DNA from 2 places in the Bradyrhizobium sp. CCGUVB14 genome. Region 1 is predicted to be linked to the other one. Evidence: riboswitches for the same ligand, from Rfam matches in the RefSeq annotation. Region 1 holds a riboswitch; the other holds the start of a gene.

The links. Region 1 has a riboswitch for glycine ahead of gcvT (glycine cleavage system aminomethyltransferase GcvT). Riboswitches for the same ligand answer to the same signal wherever they lie in the genome.
Region 2: another riboswitch for glycine. It lies ahead of NLM32_RS30120 (D-amino acid dehydrogenase); the one in region 1 lies ahead of gcvT (glycine cleavage system aminomethyltransferase GcvT).

What each region holds. Positions count from the first base shown of each region.
Region 1 covers NZ_JANADS010000001.1:6,575,231-6,583,671, reverse strand. The annotation lists gene gcvP (aminomethyl-transferring glycine dehydrogenase) at 68-2,935, opposite strand; gene gcvH (glycine cleavage system protein GcvH) at 2,953-3,321, opposite strand; gene gcvT (glycine cleavage system aminomethyltransferase GcvT) at 3,332-4,480, opposite strand; glycine riboswitch at 4,627-4,715, opposite strand; gene alaS (alanine--tRNA ligase) at 4,940-7,633, shown strand; gene NLM32_RS30940 (cyclic nucleotide-gated ion channel) at 7,640-8,441, shown strand, end outside.
Region 2 covers NZ_JANADS010000001.1:6,410,317-6,418,757, reverse strand. The annotation lists gene NLM32_RS30140 (M81 family metallopeptidase) at 1-924, opposite strand, end outside; gene NLM32_RS30135 (ABC transporter ATP-binding protein) at 1,219-2,886, opposite strand; gene NLM32_RS30130 (ABC transporter permease) at 2,886-3,773, opposite strand; gene NLM32_RS30125 (ABC transporter permease) at 3,792-4,733, opposite strand; gene NLM32_RS30120 (D-amino acid dehydrogenase) at 4,915-6,228, opposite strand; glycine riboswitch at 6,296-6,421, opposite strand; glycine riboswitch at 6,425-6,529, opposite strand; gene NLM32_RS30115 (M20/M25/M40 family metallo-hydrolase) at 6,625-7,755, opposite strand; gene NLM32_RS30110 (ABC transporter substrate-binding protein) at 8,024-8,441, shown strand, end outside.

The DNA.
Region 1 (8,441 bases):
CGCCTTCGCTCTTTCGAGCTACGGCGGACAAGCCGCTTTGCCCACCCTACGAGAGCTCCGTCGCGTCCTACTCCGCCGCTTCCGCGTAATCGCTCACCGGCGGGCAGGAGCACACGAGGTTACGGTCGCCATAGACGTTGTCGACGCGGCCGACCGGGCACCAATACTTGTCGGTGCGCGAGGTGCCGGCGGGGAAGCAGCCTTCGCTGCGGGCGTAGGCGCGCTTCCAATCGTCGTCGGCGATGTCGTGCACGGTGTGCGGGGCGTGGCGCAGAGGCGACGCTTCGATCTTGAAGCGGCCGGCCTCGAGCTCGGCGATTTCTTTTCGGATCGCAATCATGGCATCGCAGAACCGATCGAGCTCCGCCTTGGATTCCGACTCGGTCGGCTCGATCATCAGCGTGCCCGGCACCGGGAAGCTCATGGTCGGCGCGTGGAAGCCGTAATCGATCAGGCGCTTTGCGATGTCGTCGACAGTGACGCCGGAGGTCGTCTTCAGCGGGCGGGGATCGACGATGCATTCGTGCGCGACGCGGCCCCTGGCGTTCTTGTAGAGCACCGGGAAGTGCGCATCGAGCCTTGCCGCGACATAGTTGGCGTTGAGGATCGCGATCTCGGTCGCGCGCTTCAAGCCTTCGCCGCCCATCATCAGGATGTAGATGTAGGAGATGGTGAGGATCGAAGCCGAGCCGAACGGCGCGGCCGAGACCGGGCCGACCGACGCATCCGCCTGTGTGGCGGGGTGACCCGGCAGGAACGGCGCGAGATGCGCCTTCACGCCGATTGGGCCCATGCCGGGGCCGCCGCCGCCATGCGGGATGCAGAAGGTCTTGTGCAGGTTGAGATGGCTGACATCGGCGCCGTAATCGCCGGGCCGCGACAGCCCGACCTGCGCGTTGAGGTTGGCACCGTCGAGATACACCTGGCCGCCATGGCCGTGCACGATGTCGCAGATTTCGCGGATATGCTCCTCGAACACGCCATGCGTCGAGGGATAGGTGATCATGACCGCGGCGAGGTCGTTCGAATGCTTCTCCGCCTTGGCGCGGAGATCGTTGACGTCGACGTCGCCGTTGGCCTCGCAGGCGACCACCACCACGTCCATGCCGACCATCGCGGCCGAGGCCGGGTTGGTGCCATGGGCGGAGGAGGGGATCAGGCAGATCTTTCGGTGCGTCTCGCCGCGTGCGGCGTGGTAGCCACGGATCGCGAGCAAGCCGGCATACTCTCCTTGCGCGCCCGAATTCGGCTGCAGCGAGATCGCGTCATAGCCGGTGATGTCGCACAGCCATTTTTCCAGCCGCGCGAATAGCGCGTGATAGCCGGCGGCCTGCTCGCGCGGAGCGAAGGGGTGCAAGGACCCGAACTCGGGCCAGGTCAGCGGCATCATCTCGGTGGTCGCGTTCAGCTTCATGGTGCACGAGCCGAGCGGAATCATCGCGCGGTCGAGCGCGAGGTCGCGATCGCTGAGCTTGCGCATGTAGCGCAGCATCTCGGTTTCCGAGCGATGGGCGTGGAACACGGGATGGGTCAGGAACGCTGTGGTGCGCTTCAGGGGCTCCGGAAGCGCCTCGCGCGTGGTGGCGTCGATCTCGGCGTAGGACAGCTGACCGCCGAACGCGCGCCACACCGCTTCCACAGTCGCGGGCGTCGTAGTCTCGTCGAGTGCGATGCGGAGCGCAGTTTCACCAACGCCGAGATTGATTGTCTCGGCGGTCGCGCGCGCGATGATCTCGGCTCGCTCAGCGCCGGCATCGACGCTGAGCGTATCGAAGAAGGCCTCAGACTGCGGCGCAAAGCCGAGCTTGCGCAGGCCGGCCGCGAGCACGGCGGCGCGGCGATGCACGTTGCGTGCGATCTGCGCGAGACCCTCGGGGCCGTGATAGACCGCATACATCGCCGCGATCACGGCGAGCAGCACCTGCGCGGTGCAGATGTTGGAGGTCGCCTTCTCGCGGCGGATGTGCTGCTCGCGGGTCTGCAGCGCCAGGCGATAGGCCGGTGCGCCGCGCGAGTCGACGGAGAGGCCGACGATGCGGCCGGGCAGCGAGCGCTTCAGCGCGTCGCGCACCGCCATATAGGCCGCGTGCGGTCCGCCATAACCCATCGGCACGCCGAAGCGCTGCGCGGAGCCGATTGCGATGTCGGCGCCGAGTTCGCCGGGCGAGGCGATCAGCGTGAGCGCGAGCAGATCGGCGGCAACGATTGCGAGCGCACCCTTGGCCTTCAGCGCCGCAATCGCGGGCCTGAGGTCGCGCACCGCGCCCGAGGTTCCAGGATATTGCAGCAGCGCGCCCAGCACGTCTTGCTTGTCGAGATCGGTGAGGGGATCGCCGACGACCAGCGACCAGCCGAGCGGTTCGGCGCGGGTGCGCATCACCGCCAGCGTCTGCGGATGCACGTCCTTGTCGACGAAGAAGGCCTTGGCCTCGACCTTCGAATGCCGCTCCGCGAGCGCCATGGCTTCGGCTGCAGCGGTGGCTTCATCGAGCAGCGAAGCGTTGGCGACGTCGAGCCCGGTGAGATCGCAGATCATCGTCTGGAAGTTGAACAGCGCCTCCAGGCGGCCCTGGCTGATTTCCGGCTGGTAGGGCGTATACGCCGTGTACCAGGCGGGGTTTTCGAGGATGTTGCGCTGGATCACCGCCGGCAGGATCGTGCCGGAATAGCCCTGGCCGATCAGCGAGGTGAAGACCTGGTTCTGGCGCGCGAGCTCGGCCATATGCGCGATCGCCTCGGTCTCGCTCAGCGGCTTGCCGAGATCGAGCGGGGCGGCCTGCCGGATCGAGGCGGGCAGCGTCTCTGCCATCAGGGTGTCAACGCTCTTGGCGTTGACGGTCTCGAGCATTGCGGTGACATCGCGCGCCGACGGGCCGATGTGGCGGCGTGCGAAATTAGCGGCGGTATCGCCGTTCGACTTGCGGTGCGCGGTCATCGCTTGCTCCATCGTCCTTAAGCCGTGTGTGCCTTGTAGGCGGCTTCATCCATGAGGCCACCAAGCTCGCTCTTGTCGGCAATCTTGATCTTGAAGAACCAGGCTTTGCTCTGTGCATCCGAGTTCACCAGCGCTGGCTCGGCGGCGAGTTCGGCGTTGGTCTCGAGCACTTCGCCGGTAACAGGCGCGTAGACGTCGGAAGCGGCCTTGACCGATTCGACGACGGCGGCGGCTTCCGCCTTCTTCAGGGTGCGGCCGACCTTGGGCAGTTCGACGAACACGACGTCGCCGAGCTGCGACTGCGCGTAATCCGTGATGCCGACGGTTGCGACATCGCCGTCGATCGCGAGCCATTCGTGGTCGGTGGTGTACAGCGTCGTGGTCATTTTCTTGTCCTCAGCGTTTGTAGGTGTTTTTCACGAAGGGCATGGCGGCGACGGTGAGCGGCAAACGTTGCCCGCGCACTTCCGCAAAGAGTTTTGTATCGAGTGCGCTTGAGGCAGTGGGCACGTAGCCCATCGCCACCGGCGCATTCAGGCTCGGGCCGAAGCCGCCCGAGGTGACCTTTCCGATTGCGTCACCGCCCTCGCTGTTCGCGAACAGCAGCGCGCCTTCGCGCACCGGCGCGCGGCCCTCAGTGCGCAGGCCGACGCGGCGGCGAGCTGCGCCGTGATCGAAATGAGCGAGGATCTTGTCGGCACCAGGAAAACCGCCGGCGCGGGCGCCGCCGGTGCGGCGGCTCTTCTGCACCGACCATTCCAGCGCGGCCTCGACCGGCGTCGTGTCGGTGTCGATGTCGTGGCCATAGAGACAGAGCCCGGCTTCCAGCCGCAGGCTGTCGCGGGCACCAAGGCCGATCGGCATCACATCGGAGTTGTCCAGCAATGTCTTGGCGAGGCGCTCGGCATCGCTAGCTGCCACCGAGATCTCAAAACCGTCCTCGCCGGTGTAGCCCGAGCGCGAGACGAAGCAGGGGAGGCCGGCAACCTCGTGCGGGCCGGCATCCATGAACTTCATGGCGGGCGCTGCTGCACATAATTTCGCCAGCGCTGACTCGGCCTTTGGGCCCTGCAACGCGATCAGCGCGCGATCGGCAAGCGAATCGATGATGCAGGTGTCGGAGAGATTCGCGCGCAGATGCGCCTCGTCCTCGGCCTTGCAGGCGGCGTTGACGACCAGGAACAGGTGATCGCCGAAATTGGCGACCATCAGATCGTCCAGAAGCCCGCCATCTTCATTGGTGAACTGGGCGTAGCGCTGCCGTCCCGGTGCAATCGCCACAATATCCTGCGGCACCAGCCGCTCCAGCGCGCGGGCGGCGTCCTCGACCTTGCCGGATTTCGGCCGAAGGGCGATCTGGCCCATGTGGGAGACGTCGAACAGGCCGGCGGAGGAGCGGGTCTGAAGGTGCTCCTTGAGGACGCCTGCGGGGTACTGCACGGGCATGTCATAGCCCGCGAACGGCACCATCTTGCCGCCCAGCGTCACATGAAGGTCGTAGAGGGGGGTACGTTTCAGGGAGTCTTTGTCGTCACGCACGGACATCGCAGGGGTCCTCGGCGGTTCCCCGGGGACGATTCCCCGGAAGCAACCAGTCGAAGCCCCATCTGTCGCTGTGCCTGAGAGTATTATCCCGTCGGCGGACGCAGTCCGGGCTTCAAGCCCGTCGGCGCCTCTTTCCAGATGTCGTCAAAGCCACGCGGTCCTTTTGCCTGAGAGTTTCCGGGGCGGTTGCTCCTTCGGCGCCGGCAATGAAGCCGGTCTCTCCCGACGTGGCCGTACGATACAGATGGGTACAGACCACAGCCCGGCCAAGCCTGTCAACGCGCACCTGGCGGCTTTCCAACGGGATTGCGCGACTGCGGCAACCCTCTGATCTTTCTGCACAGTTTCTGGACAGCGAAGCTGGCCTTGTCTAAAAGCGCTTTGGCCCGCAGATATCAGCCCAAATCACCGGTTTGGATGGCACGAAAAGCGGGTCCAAGCACACCCGATTGGATGAACATGAGCGGCGTCAACGAGATCAGGTCGACCTTTCTGAACTTCTTTGCCGAGAACGGCCACGAGATCGTGTCGTCCTCGCCATTGGTGCCGCGCAACGATCCGACGTTGATGTTCACCAATGCCGGCATGGTGCAGTTCAAGAACGTCTTTACCGGCGTCGAGAAGCGGCCCTATCAGCGCGCCACCACGTCGCAGAAATGCGTGCGCGCCGGCGGCAAGCATAACGACCTCGACAATGTCGGCTACACCGCGCGCCATCTCACCTTCTTCGAGATGCTCGGCAACTTCTCGTTCGGCGACTATTTCAAGGAGCGCGCGATCGAGCTGGCCTGGAAGCTGATCACGAAAGAATACGGGCTGAAGAAGGACAAGCTGCTCGTCACCGTCTATCACACCGACGATGAGGCGGCCGGGCTCTGGAAGAAGATCGCCGGCTTCTCCGACGACCGCATCATCCGCATCCCGACCTCGGATAATTTCTGGGCGATGGGCGACACCGGCCCGTGCGGCCCGTGCTCGGAAATCTTCATCGATCGCGGCGATCACATCTGGGGCGGCCCTCCTGGCTCGCCGGAAGAGGACGGCGACCGCTTCCTCGAATTCTGGAATCTCGTGTTCATGCAATACGAGCAGGTGACGAAGGAGCAGCGCGTTGATCTGCCGCGTCCCTCGATCGACACCGGCATGGGCCTCGAGCGCATGGCCAGCGTCATGCAGGGCGTCGACAGCGTGTTCGAGACCGACCTGTTCCGCCATCTGATCGACGCGACGTCGTCGGCGCTGGGCAGCGGACCGAACGAGCAGACCGTGGCCTCGTTCCGCGTCATCGCCGACCATCTGCGCTCCTCGGCCTTCCTGGTCGCGGACGGCGTGCTGCCCTCGAACGAGGGCCGCGGCTACGTGCTGCGCCGGATCATGCGCCGCGCGATGCGCCATGCGCAGCTGCTCGGCGCCAAGGAGCCGCTGATGCATCGCCTGGTCTGGGCGCTGGTCCGTGAGATGGGCCAGGCCTATCCCGATTTGATGCGCGCGGAAAACCTGATCGAGGAGACGCTGCGGCTGGAAGAGACCCGCTTCCGCAAAACTCTGTCGCGCGGCTTGGCCATCCTGGATGAGAAGAGCGCGGGCCTGAAGAAGGGCGACATGTTCGACGGCGACGTCGCTTTCACGCTGTACGACACCTATGGTTTTCCGCTCGACTTGACGCAGGACGCGCTGAAGTCGCGCGGCATCGGCGTCGATCAGGCCTCGTTCACCGACGCGATGGAGCGGCAGAAGGCGAAGGCGCGCGAATCCTGGAAGGGCTCTGGCGAGGCGGCTTCTGAGGCGATCTGGTTCCCGCTGCGCGAAAAGCTCGGGGCCACCGAGTTTCTGGGTTACGAGACCGAGAGCGCTGAAGGCGTGGTGTCCGCGCTGGTGAAGGACGGCGCTGAGGTTGCCAGCCTGAAGGCCGGCGACACCGGCGCGCTGCTGCTGAACCAGACGCCGTTCTATGCAGAGTCCGGCGGCCAGGTCGGCGACACCGGCGTGCTGACGGGCGAGGGCGGCATCAAATTCCGCGTCACCGACACGCAGAAGAAGCTCGGCGATTTCTTCGTTCATGTCGGCACGCTCGAGAGCGGCGAGCTGAAGGTCGGCGCCGCGCTGCAGCTCGAGGTCGATCATTCCAGGCGTTCGTCGATCCGCGCGCATCACTCGGCGACGCATCTCATCCATGAGGCGCTGCGCCAGGTGCTCGGCGATCACATCGCCCAGCGCGGCTCGATGGTCGCGCCGGATCGTCTGCGCTTCGACTTCGTGCATCCGAAGCCGATCACGGCGGAAGAGCTCGCGCGTGTCGAGGACATCGCCAACGACGTGGTGCTGGAGAACGACGAGGTCACGACCCGCGTCATGGGCGTCGACGAGGCCCGCGAGGCCGGCGCGCGCGCGCTGTTCGGCGAGAAGTATGGCGACGAGGTTCGCGTCGTCTCGATGGGCAAGACCGCGCGCGAGCGCGGCACCAACGCGCTCGGCTGGTCGGTCGAGCTCTGCGGCGGCACCCATGTGCGGCGCACCGGCGATATCGGCCTGATCACGCTGACCGGCGAGAGCGCGGTGGCCTCGGGCGTGCGCCGCATCGAGGCTTTGACCGGCAACTACGCGCGCCGCCACGCCAACGAGACCATGGCGCTGGCGAAGACCGCGGCGAGCGAACTGCGGACCTCGATCGACGACGTTCCGGCGCGCATCACCGCGCTGATGGAGGAGCGCAAGAAGCTCGAGCGCGAGCTCTCGGATGCCCGCAAGAAGCTCGCGATGGGCGGCGGCGTGTCTGCCGGTGATGGCGCAGCCTCGGGCGTGCGCGACGTCGGCGGCGTCAAGCTGATGGCGCGTGCGGTCGAAGGCATCGAGATGAAGGATCTCAAGAGCCTCGCCGACGACGGCAAGAAGCAGATCGGCTCCGGCGTGGTCGCCATCGTCGGCGTCACCGAGGACGGCAAGGCCGGTGTGGTGGTCGGCGTCACCGCCGATCTCACCGCGCGCTTCAATGCGGTCAATCTGGTGAAGATCGCCTCCGAAGCACTCGGCGGCAAGGGCGGCGGCGGCCGTCCCGACATGGCGCAGGCCGGCGGCCCCGACGGCGGCAAGGCGACCGAGGCGTTGGCTGCGATCGAAAAAGCCATCCTCGAACAAAAAGCGGCAGGCGCTTAAAGGCAGATGGGCCTCGTTCCGCGAGGGCGTGGCCTGCGCGATCCCGATCTGAGGGATCGCCTCTACGAATTGCTGGAGCACGATCCCTTGGCCTATTCGGCCGGATCGCGCTTCATCCAGATCATCATCGGCGTCATCGTGCTCGATGTCCTCGCGATGATCCTGGCCTCGGTGCCGGAGCTGGATGCGCAATACGGTGCGCTGTTCTCCGGGATCAAGATCCTCTGCGTCATCGTATTCGCGCTGGAATATGCCGCGCGGCTCTGGACGGTGGCGGGCCATACGCCGCGCAATCGCTCGCCGCTCGCCGACCGGCTCGGCTATGCCGTCTCGGCGCTCGGCATCATCGACCTCATGGCATTCCTGCCTGCCGCGATCGTGCTGGTGATGGGGCGGCACGCAACCCTGGCCGCGCTCGGCGTGCTGCCGTTCTTCAAGCTGATCCGATATTCACCGGCGATGCGCTCGCTGCTCGCCGCCGTGCATGCCGAGCGGCGGGCGCTGATCGGCTGCCTCGTCATCCTGACCGGCGCGGTGTTGACGTTCGCCTCGCTGCTCTACGCCGTCGAGCGCGACGTGCAGCCGACCAAGCTCGGCACCATTCCGGACGCGATGTGGTGGGCGATCGTGACGCTCGGCACCGTCGGCTATGGCGACGTCGTGCCGGTGACGGCGCTCGGCAAGATCATCTCGGTCCTCACCATCATCAGCGGCTTCGCCATGATCGCGCTGCCGGTCGCGATCATTTCCACCGCCTTCGCCGAAGAGGTGAAGCGGCGCGATTTCGTCGTGACCTGGGGGATGCTCG
Region 2 (8,441 bases), 160 kb from region 1:
GTCGGCGATGATGATCGGCTTGCTGGCGTTCTTCGAGAGTTCCATGGCGTGGCGGACGCCGTCATCGGGCGACCAGATCTTGCCGTCGAAATCGTCCTCGTGGCTTTCGATCAGTCTGACGATCGCATCTGCCGCGCGGTCGGCATCTTCTTGCGTCCTGCCGTAGGCGAACACGCTCGGCCCGCAATCGCGGAAATCGGCGGCTGGAAAACCCGGCGCGAAGGAGAGCGTGGGAACCGCATCGTTCTCCAGCGCTGCGAGCTTCTCGTAGATGCCCTTGGTCGGAAAGTCGTTGGTGCATTGCCAGCTGATCGCGATCAGGAACGGCAACTGCCGGAACGATTTTGCGAAGCGCTGCTTTGTCTTCAGAAGCAGAGCAAGGTGCTTGGCCGAGGCACGGCCGGTCTCGGCCATGTCGACGTGGGGATAGGTGCGGTAGGCGATCAGCGCGTCCGCATGTTCCATCATTTCGGGCGTGACGTTGGCGTGAAGGTCGAGGCTCGCGACCAGCGGGACATCCTTGCCGATGACGCGACGGACGCGCGCCAGGATCTCGCCTTCGCCGTCATCGAGGTGCTCGGTGACCATGGCGCCATGCAGATCGAGATAGACGGCGTCGAGAGGGCCGGCGGCTGCGATGCCGTCCACCATGACCTTCACGATGCGCTCGAACGCATCCTTGGTGACATGCGCCGAGGGACTCGCGCCGCAGGCAATCGTCGGAACGAGTTCCCAGCCATTAGCCTCGGCGCTGTCGACGAAACCGGCCAGCCCGACATTGATGCGCCGCATTACCTTCAGCACGTCGGGACCTGTGGTCATCGCCGGCCAGCCGCCGCCATGCTGGAAGTCCGCGAACGTCGCCTTCGTCGGGGCGAAGGTGTTGGTCTCGTGCAGGAAGCCGCCGACGGCGATGCGTGTCATCAATGCAAGTCCAGCGTTGAAAGTTGCGCGAAATTAGCCATGGCGCTGCGGCGAGGGCAAGGTGGGAAGCAGTCGCGCCACGCATGGCCTCAGGCTGTTTTGGGAATGCTGCGGATGCGGTGGTTGGTGAGCGACGCCGCTTCCACATTCTCGGTGTCGTCCCCGCGAACGCGGGGACCCATAACCCCAGGGAGGAGTTTGGCGAAGGCTGGTCGTTCGGGATTAGCCAGGCGCGATCGATATATTCCGCGATATGGGTCCCGGCGTGCGCCGGGGCGACAGCCGAGAGTGCCGCTACAGCGCAGCCCCCACACCCTCCGACACCGGCCGGAAATTCGCAAAGTCCCAGTTGCGTCCTGGTGCCGCATCCAGAAGGGCCTTGGTATAGGCCTCCTGCGGATGCGTCAGCACCTCGGCGGCCCGGCCTTGCTCGACGACGCGGCCGTGCTGCATCACCACGACCTCGTCGCAGATTTGGGCTGCGACGCGCAGATCGTGGGTGATGAACAGGATGGCGATGCCGAGCCGCTTCTGGATCTCGTCGAGCAGTTCCAGCACCTGCGCCTGCACGGAGACGTCGAGCGCGGAGACCGCTTCGTCCGCGACCAGCACGTCCGGATCGAGCGCGAGCGCGCGGGCAATGGCGATGCGCTGGCGCTGGCCGCCGGAGAACTGGTGCGGATAGCGCGACACAGCATCGGCCGGCAGGCCGACGAGTTCGAGCAGCTCGCGCGCGCGCTTCATCGCAGCGGCATGCGAGGTGCCGTAGTTGATCGGGCCTTCCGCGATGCTCTCGCCGACGGTGATGCGCGGGTTGAGCGAGCGGTAGGGGTCCTGGAACACGATCTGGATCTTCTGCCGGTGCGGCTGCAGCAGGCGTCGCGAGATATCGGAGATCTCGCGGCCGGCCAGCCGTACGCCGCCGGAGGTCGGATCGATCAGGCGGACGATGCAGCGCGCTACCGTCGACTTGCCCGAGCCGCTTTCACCGACGATGCCGAGCGTGCGGCCCTTGCGCAGCGTCAGCGTCACCTTGTCGGCGGCGACGACCTCGCGGCCTTTGCCGAAGAACGCGCGCTCCTTGTAGATCTTGCTGAGATCATTGGCCTCGAGCACCACCGGCTCCTTGCTCTCCTCGCGCGGCGGCCGCGGCACCAGGCTCGGCACCGAAGCGAGCAAATTGCGGGTGTATTCCATCGTGGGGTTGCGCAGCACGGTCTCGAGCTGGCCGGTCTCGACCAGGCGACCCTGCCGCATCACCGCGACGCGGTCCGCGATCTCGGCGACCACGCCCATGTCGTGGGTGATGAACAGCACGGCGGTGCCGTGATCGCGCTGCAGCTCGCGGATCAGGGACAGGATCTGCTTCTGCGTGGTGACGTCGAGCGCGGTGGTCGGCTCGTCGGCAATCAGCAGCTTCGGCTCCAGCACCAGCGCCATCGCGATCATGATGCGCTGGCGCTGGCCGCCGGAGAGCCGATGCGGGTAGGAGGCGAAGATGCGCTCGACCTGAGGCAGGTGGACCTGCTCCATCATGTCGAGGATGCGCTTCTTCCGTGCCTTCGCGTCGAGCTTGGTGTGGGCGCGCAAGACTTCGTCGATCTGTCGGCCGACCGGCACGACCGGATTGAGCGCGGTCATCGGCTCCTGGAAGATCATCGCCATCTTCGTCGCGCGCAACTGGCGCAGGCGGCGGTCGGTCGCGGTGAGGATCTCCTCGCCGACGAGTTTTACGCTGCCACTGGTCGGAACCAGTGTGCCCTTCGGCAGCAGGCCCATCGTGGTCAGCGAGGTCACCGACTTGCCCGAGCCGCTTTCGCCGACCAGGCACAGCGTCTCGCCCTGGTGGACCTGGATCGAGATGCCGTCGATGATTTTCGCACCGCCCGGCTTCTTGCCGACGGAGACGACGAGGTTGTTGATGTCGAGAACGATGTCTTTGGTCATCACTTGATCGGTCATTATTTGCCCTCCCGCTGCTTCATGCGGGGATCGAGTGCGTCGCGGGCTGCGTCGCCGATCAGGTTGATGCTGAGGATGGCGATCGAGAGCAGCAGGCCCGGCCAGAAGATCAGCGTCGGCTTGAGCTGAAAATACTGGCGGCCCTCGGCCATGATGTTGCCCCAGGTCGGCGTCTCCGGCGAGATGCCGGCGCCGAGGAAGGAGAGGATGGCCTCGGTGAGGATCGCCGACGCGCAGACATAGGTGCCCTGGACGATCAGCGGCGCAATCGTGTTCGGCATCAGGTGCCGCCACATGATCTTCGGCAGCGAGGAGCCGACCGAGATCGCGGCTTCCACATAGGGCTCCTCACGCGCCGACAGGACGACCGAGCGCACCAGGCGCGCCACGCGCGGGATTTCGGGGATCGTGATCGCCACCAGCACCGTCCAGATGCTGGCGCCGGACAGCGACACCACGGCGATTGCAAGCAGGATGCTCGGCATCGCCATCAGGCCGTCCATGATGCGCATCAGGACGGAATCGATCAGCTTGAAGAAGCCGGAGACGAGACCGATCACAAGGCCAATGGCGATCGAGAGGATCGCCGAGCCGATGCCGATCAGGAGCGAGATGCGGCCGCCATAGATGACGCGCGACAACAGGTCGCGGCCGTAGGCGTCGGTGCCGAGCAGGAATTGCGCCGACGCGGGCTTGAGCCGCTGCGACGGCGCGAGCTGGATCGGATCGTGCGGGGCGATCAACGGCGCCAGGACCGAGATCAGCACGATCAGCGCGAGCAACACCGTCGCCGTGGCGATGATCGGCGTCGAGGTGAGGAAGCCGAAACGCGGCCGCAGCGGCGACGTGATCGGGATGGACGACTGGGGAAGGGTATCGACTGACATCTTGTTGTTGTCCTTGCCTCAGTACCGGATCCGGGGATCGAGCAGCGTGTAGGCGACGTCGATCAGGAGGTTGACGACGACGTAGATCAGCGACGTCAGCAGGATCATCGCCTGGATCACCGGATAGTCGCGCGCCAGCACCGCATCCACGGTGAGGCGGCCGATGCCGGGGATGTTGAACACGCTCTCGGTGACGACGACGCCGGAGATCAGGAGCGCGAAGCCGGTGCCGATCACGGTGATCACGGGCACGGCGGCGTTCCGCAGCGCGTGCCGCATCATCACCGCGACCTCGTTGATGCCCTTGGCGCGCGCCGTTCGCACGTAATCCTCGCCGAGCACATCGAGCATCGCGGCGCGCGTCATGCGCGCGATCAGCGCGATGTAGATGAAGGAGAGCGCGCAGGTCGGCAGGATGATGCGCTCGAAGAACGCGCCGAAGCCGGCAGAGATGCTCTTGAAGCCCTGCACCGGCACCCAGCGCAGGTCGATCGCAAAGACCTCGATCAGGACATAGCCGACCACGAACACCGGCACCGAGAAGCCGAGCACGGACAGGCCCATCACGAAACGGTCGATCCAGGTGCCGTGCTTCCAGGCCGCGATGACGCCGAGCGGCACCGCAACGATGACGGCGAGGATGATGGTCGACAGCGCGATCGAGATCGACGGCTCGACGCGCTGGCCGATCATCTTCATGACCGGCAGGTTGGAAATCAGGGAGGTTCCCAGGTCGCCGTGCAGCAGCTTGCCGACCCAGGTGACGAACTGCACGATGAGGGGTTCATTGAGGCCGAGCGAGGTGCGGATGCGTTCCAGCCGTTCCGGTGTCGCATTGTCGCCGGCGAGGATCGCGGCGGGGTCGCCGGGCGTCAGCCGCAGCAGCAGGAACACGAACAGCGCCACGACGCCCATCACGGGCACCGCAGCCAGAACGCGGCGAATGAGATAACCTAGCATGCACCTATCTCCGGCTGCAGATTGTGGGGGGCCGAGAGGCGCCCGTGGATTCGGTCGTGTCTATCATGCGCGCCTGTCTCTCGGGCTGGAAGACCCGGCCGGAGAGCCGTCCTCGTGGGGCAAATTGTGTGCCAAGGGCAGGGCGGTCGCAAGGGGCCGCCCCGCATCGATTTGCGACCACTCAGGATGCACGACGCATCTCGCGCTCAACCCCAAGTTCGCCCCGAAATGAGGGGACGGTTGGCGGTGCGTTGAGCCCGCGCCAGCCGTCGATGGTTCCGGCGATCATCTGCGCGGTCGCGGCCGACAAGGTCCAGCCGAGATGGCCGTGGCCGGTGTTGAAGAACACGCCGGGCATCCGGCCCGCGCGCACCACCGGCATCATGTTCGGCATCATCGGCCTGAGCCCGGCCCACGGAATGATGCGAGACGTCTCGACCGCCGGAAAGTTGCTGCGCACCCAGTCGACCAGCGGCTGCACGCGATCGGCGCGGATATCGCGGTTGAAGTCGTTGAACTCGGCCGTGCCGGCCACACGAAAACGATCGGCGCCGAGCCGGCTGGTGACGATCTTGGCGGCCTCGTCGAGCAGGCTGACGGTCGGCGTCGCATTGCGGCTCTCGGCGGTGTCGAGCTGGACGGTGATCGAATAACCCTTCACCGGATAGACATTGACGCGCTCGTCGAGCATCGCCGCGAAATGACGGCTGGCAACGCCGGCGCAGACCACGACGCCATCGACCTTCAGCATGCCGCGCGCGGAGGCGACCGCGTCGCTTGCGCTGAGATCGGCCCAGCCGATGACGAAGCCGCCGCGAGCTTGCGCGATGGAATCGATATTGGCCTCATGGATGAAGGTTGCGCCGCGCCGCTTGCAGGCCTCTGCCAGCCCGCGCGTGAACTTGTGGATGTCGCCGGTGGCATCCGACGGCGTGTAGAAGCCGCCGTAATAATCCTTGCGCAGCGTCGGCTCGATCGTGTGGATTTCTTCCGGCGTCACCGGGTGCCGATCGAGTCCGCCTTCCTGCAGCAGCGCATTGACGCGCAGGCCGGATTCAAAACCCTTCTTGTCGTGATAGATGTGGAGGATGCCGCGGCGTTCGAGATCGAAGTCGATGCCTTCGCGCGTCGCGATCTCGAACAGGTGCTTGCGGGCTTCGATCGCGAGCCGCGTCGTCAGAATCGTATTGGCGCGGTAGTTGCCGATATTGGCGACGAACTCGCTCATCCACGAATATTTGTGCCAGTTCGGGCGCGGGTTCATCAAGAGCGGCGCATCGCGCCGGAACATCCAGCGCAGGCCTTTGAGGATCGTTGCGGTGCTGTTCCACACCTCGGCATTGCTGGCGGAGAGCTGTCCGCCGTTCGCAAACGAGGTCTCCATCGCGGCGTAGCGATGCTTGTCGAGCACCGTGACCTCAAAGCCGCGTTCGAGCAGAGCATAGGCAGTCGTCACGCCGGTGATGCCGGCGCCGATGATGGCAATATGTGTCATGTTGAGCAGGGGCTCCCGTGAGTTAGGATAGGCTAACCGCCGGCCCGAAAGCCGTTGGCGGCGCCCCATCTGTCACGGTTACCTGAGAGCTTGATCCGGCGCGGACCTCGACGAGGCAGAACCTCACGAGACCTGCGCAGACTATCCCCTTCGGTGGACGTCACGACGTCGATCGTGCCGTCTCTCTCCAGATCGTCCTGACGATACAGTCCTTTTGCCTGAGAGTTTCCGGGGCGGTTGCTCCGTCGGCGCCGCAATGAAAGCTGGATGCCTTCATTGCGATCTCTCCCGCATCGTCGCGTGGACCATCGAGCAGTACGATGCGCCTCATTTTTAGACAAGGCTAAATTTCATCCGCGACTGCCAACGCATTGTGCAGTGCGAAGTTGATTCAATTTACTCGAGCGTCGCCAGCAGTCCCGCCATCAGGCGACCGCGTTCGACCAGGCTATCGACCTCGATGAACTCTTCGAGCGTGTGGCCATTGCCGCCACGTACGCCGAGGCCGTCGAGCGTCGGGATGCCCATCGCGCCCGTGAAGTTGCCGTCGGAGCCGCCGCCGGAGCTCGCATGCGGTAATTCCGCGCCAAGAGATTTGGCGATGCCGCGCGCCTTTTCATACAGCGCCATGGTACCGGCGTCGGGCTCCCACACCGGCCGCGTCACGCCGCGTGTCACCTTGAAGGAGACATCATTCGCCGTGCCCGAGAGCGCAAGCATCCGTTCGACGCCGCGGTCGAGATCGGCCTGGCGCTTGGCCATGGACAGCGCTTCACCGGTGGCGGTCGTGGCAACGCAATTGACCCATTGCCCGCCATGCACGACACCGACCGAGAAGGTGCAGTCGTCGCTCGTCATCGCGTCGATCGCAAGAATCTGCCGTGCCATCTCGCGGATCGCCGAGCGTCCCGCCGACAAGGTCGCGCCGGCGTGGCTCGGCCGCCCCGTCGCCTCCAGATTGAAGCGCGCGATCGCGTATCGTCCGGTGGTGACGCCGTTGTCGGCGCGGCCGGGCTCGGGCACCAGCACATATTTGTTGCGCGCGGCTTCCGCTTCGATGATGTCGCGCGTGGAGGGCGTGCCGACTTCCTCGTCCGGCGTGAACAGGATGGTGATCGGAAGCGGCGTGGTGAAGGCCGCGCGCGCCAGCTGCCGGATCGCTTCCAGCGAGAGATAGTTGCCGCCCTTCATGTCGTAGATGCCGGGGCCGTAGCACTTGTTGCCCTCGCGCCGCCATTTCAGCTTCTCGATGGTGCCGACCGGGTGGACGGTATCCATGTGCCCGGCGATCAGGATGCCGGGCTCGCCTTGCCTGGGATGCGGGAAGCGTGCGCGAACGACGCCGCCAAAGCCCTGACGGCCGGCGATGCGCTCGATGGTCGCACCCATGATCGCCATATCCCGCGCTGCGATATCGAGCATGCGGTTGACCGCGCCCGCATCCCAGGTCGGGCTTTCGCATTCCACCCAGGTGCGCAGGCCCTCGAGCATCGCCTCGGAATCGAAGGGAAGATTGGCTGGATTCATCTTAATGTCTCTCAAGCTTCGAAAGATGGAATGCGCATTGCATCAGCGCGGGCAGGACAAGCGGGGAGAGTTGTAGAGCCAAACCGATCTTTGTGGAGCCCGTGCATGCGCCGCAAGGGCTTGCACCGAAACCGGATTGACGCGCTCAAGACTGTCTGCAAGTCTCGAAAGATAAAGGCATTGCATGAGGTTAGTTCGCCTAGGGAACGAACCGAATGCTCAACCAATAACCCGCCTTTGAACAGTTTCACGTCAGGAGAAACTTTCTATGTTGAGCTTGATGCGCCGGGGGCGACGCGCGTTCGCCTCCACACTCGCGCTGTCGGTCGTCGCGCTCTCGACGGCGATGGCATCGCCGGTATTTGCGGCCGGCAAGACCATCACCGCGGTGATGCATTCGGATCTGCGCATCATCGATCCGATCTTCACCACCGCCTACATCACGCGTGACCATGGCTACATGGTTTACGACACGCTGATCACGACGGATGCGAACTTCAAGATCCAGCCGCAGATGGCGGATTGGAAGATCTCCGACGACAAGCTCACCTACACCTTCACGCTGCGCGACGGCCTGAAGTGGCATGACGGCACGCCGGTCACCGCCGAGGATTGCGTCGCCTCGCTGAAGCGCTGGGCCGCCGTCGACGGCATGGGCCAGCAGATGATGACCTTCACGGCCAGCA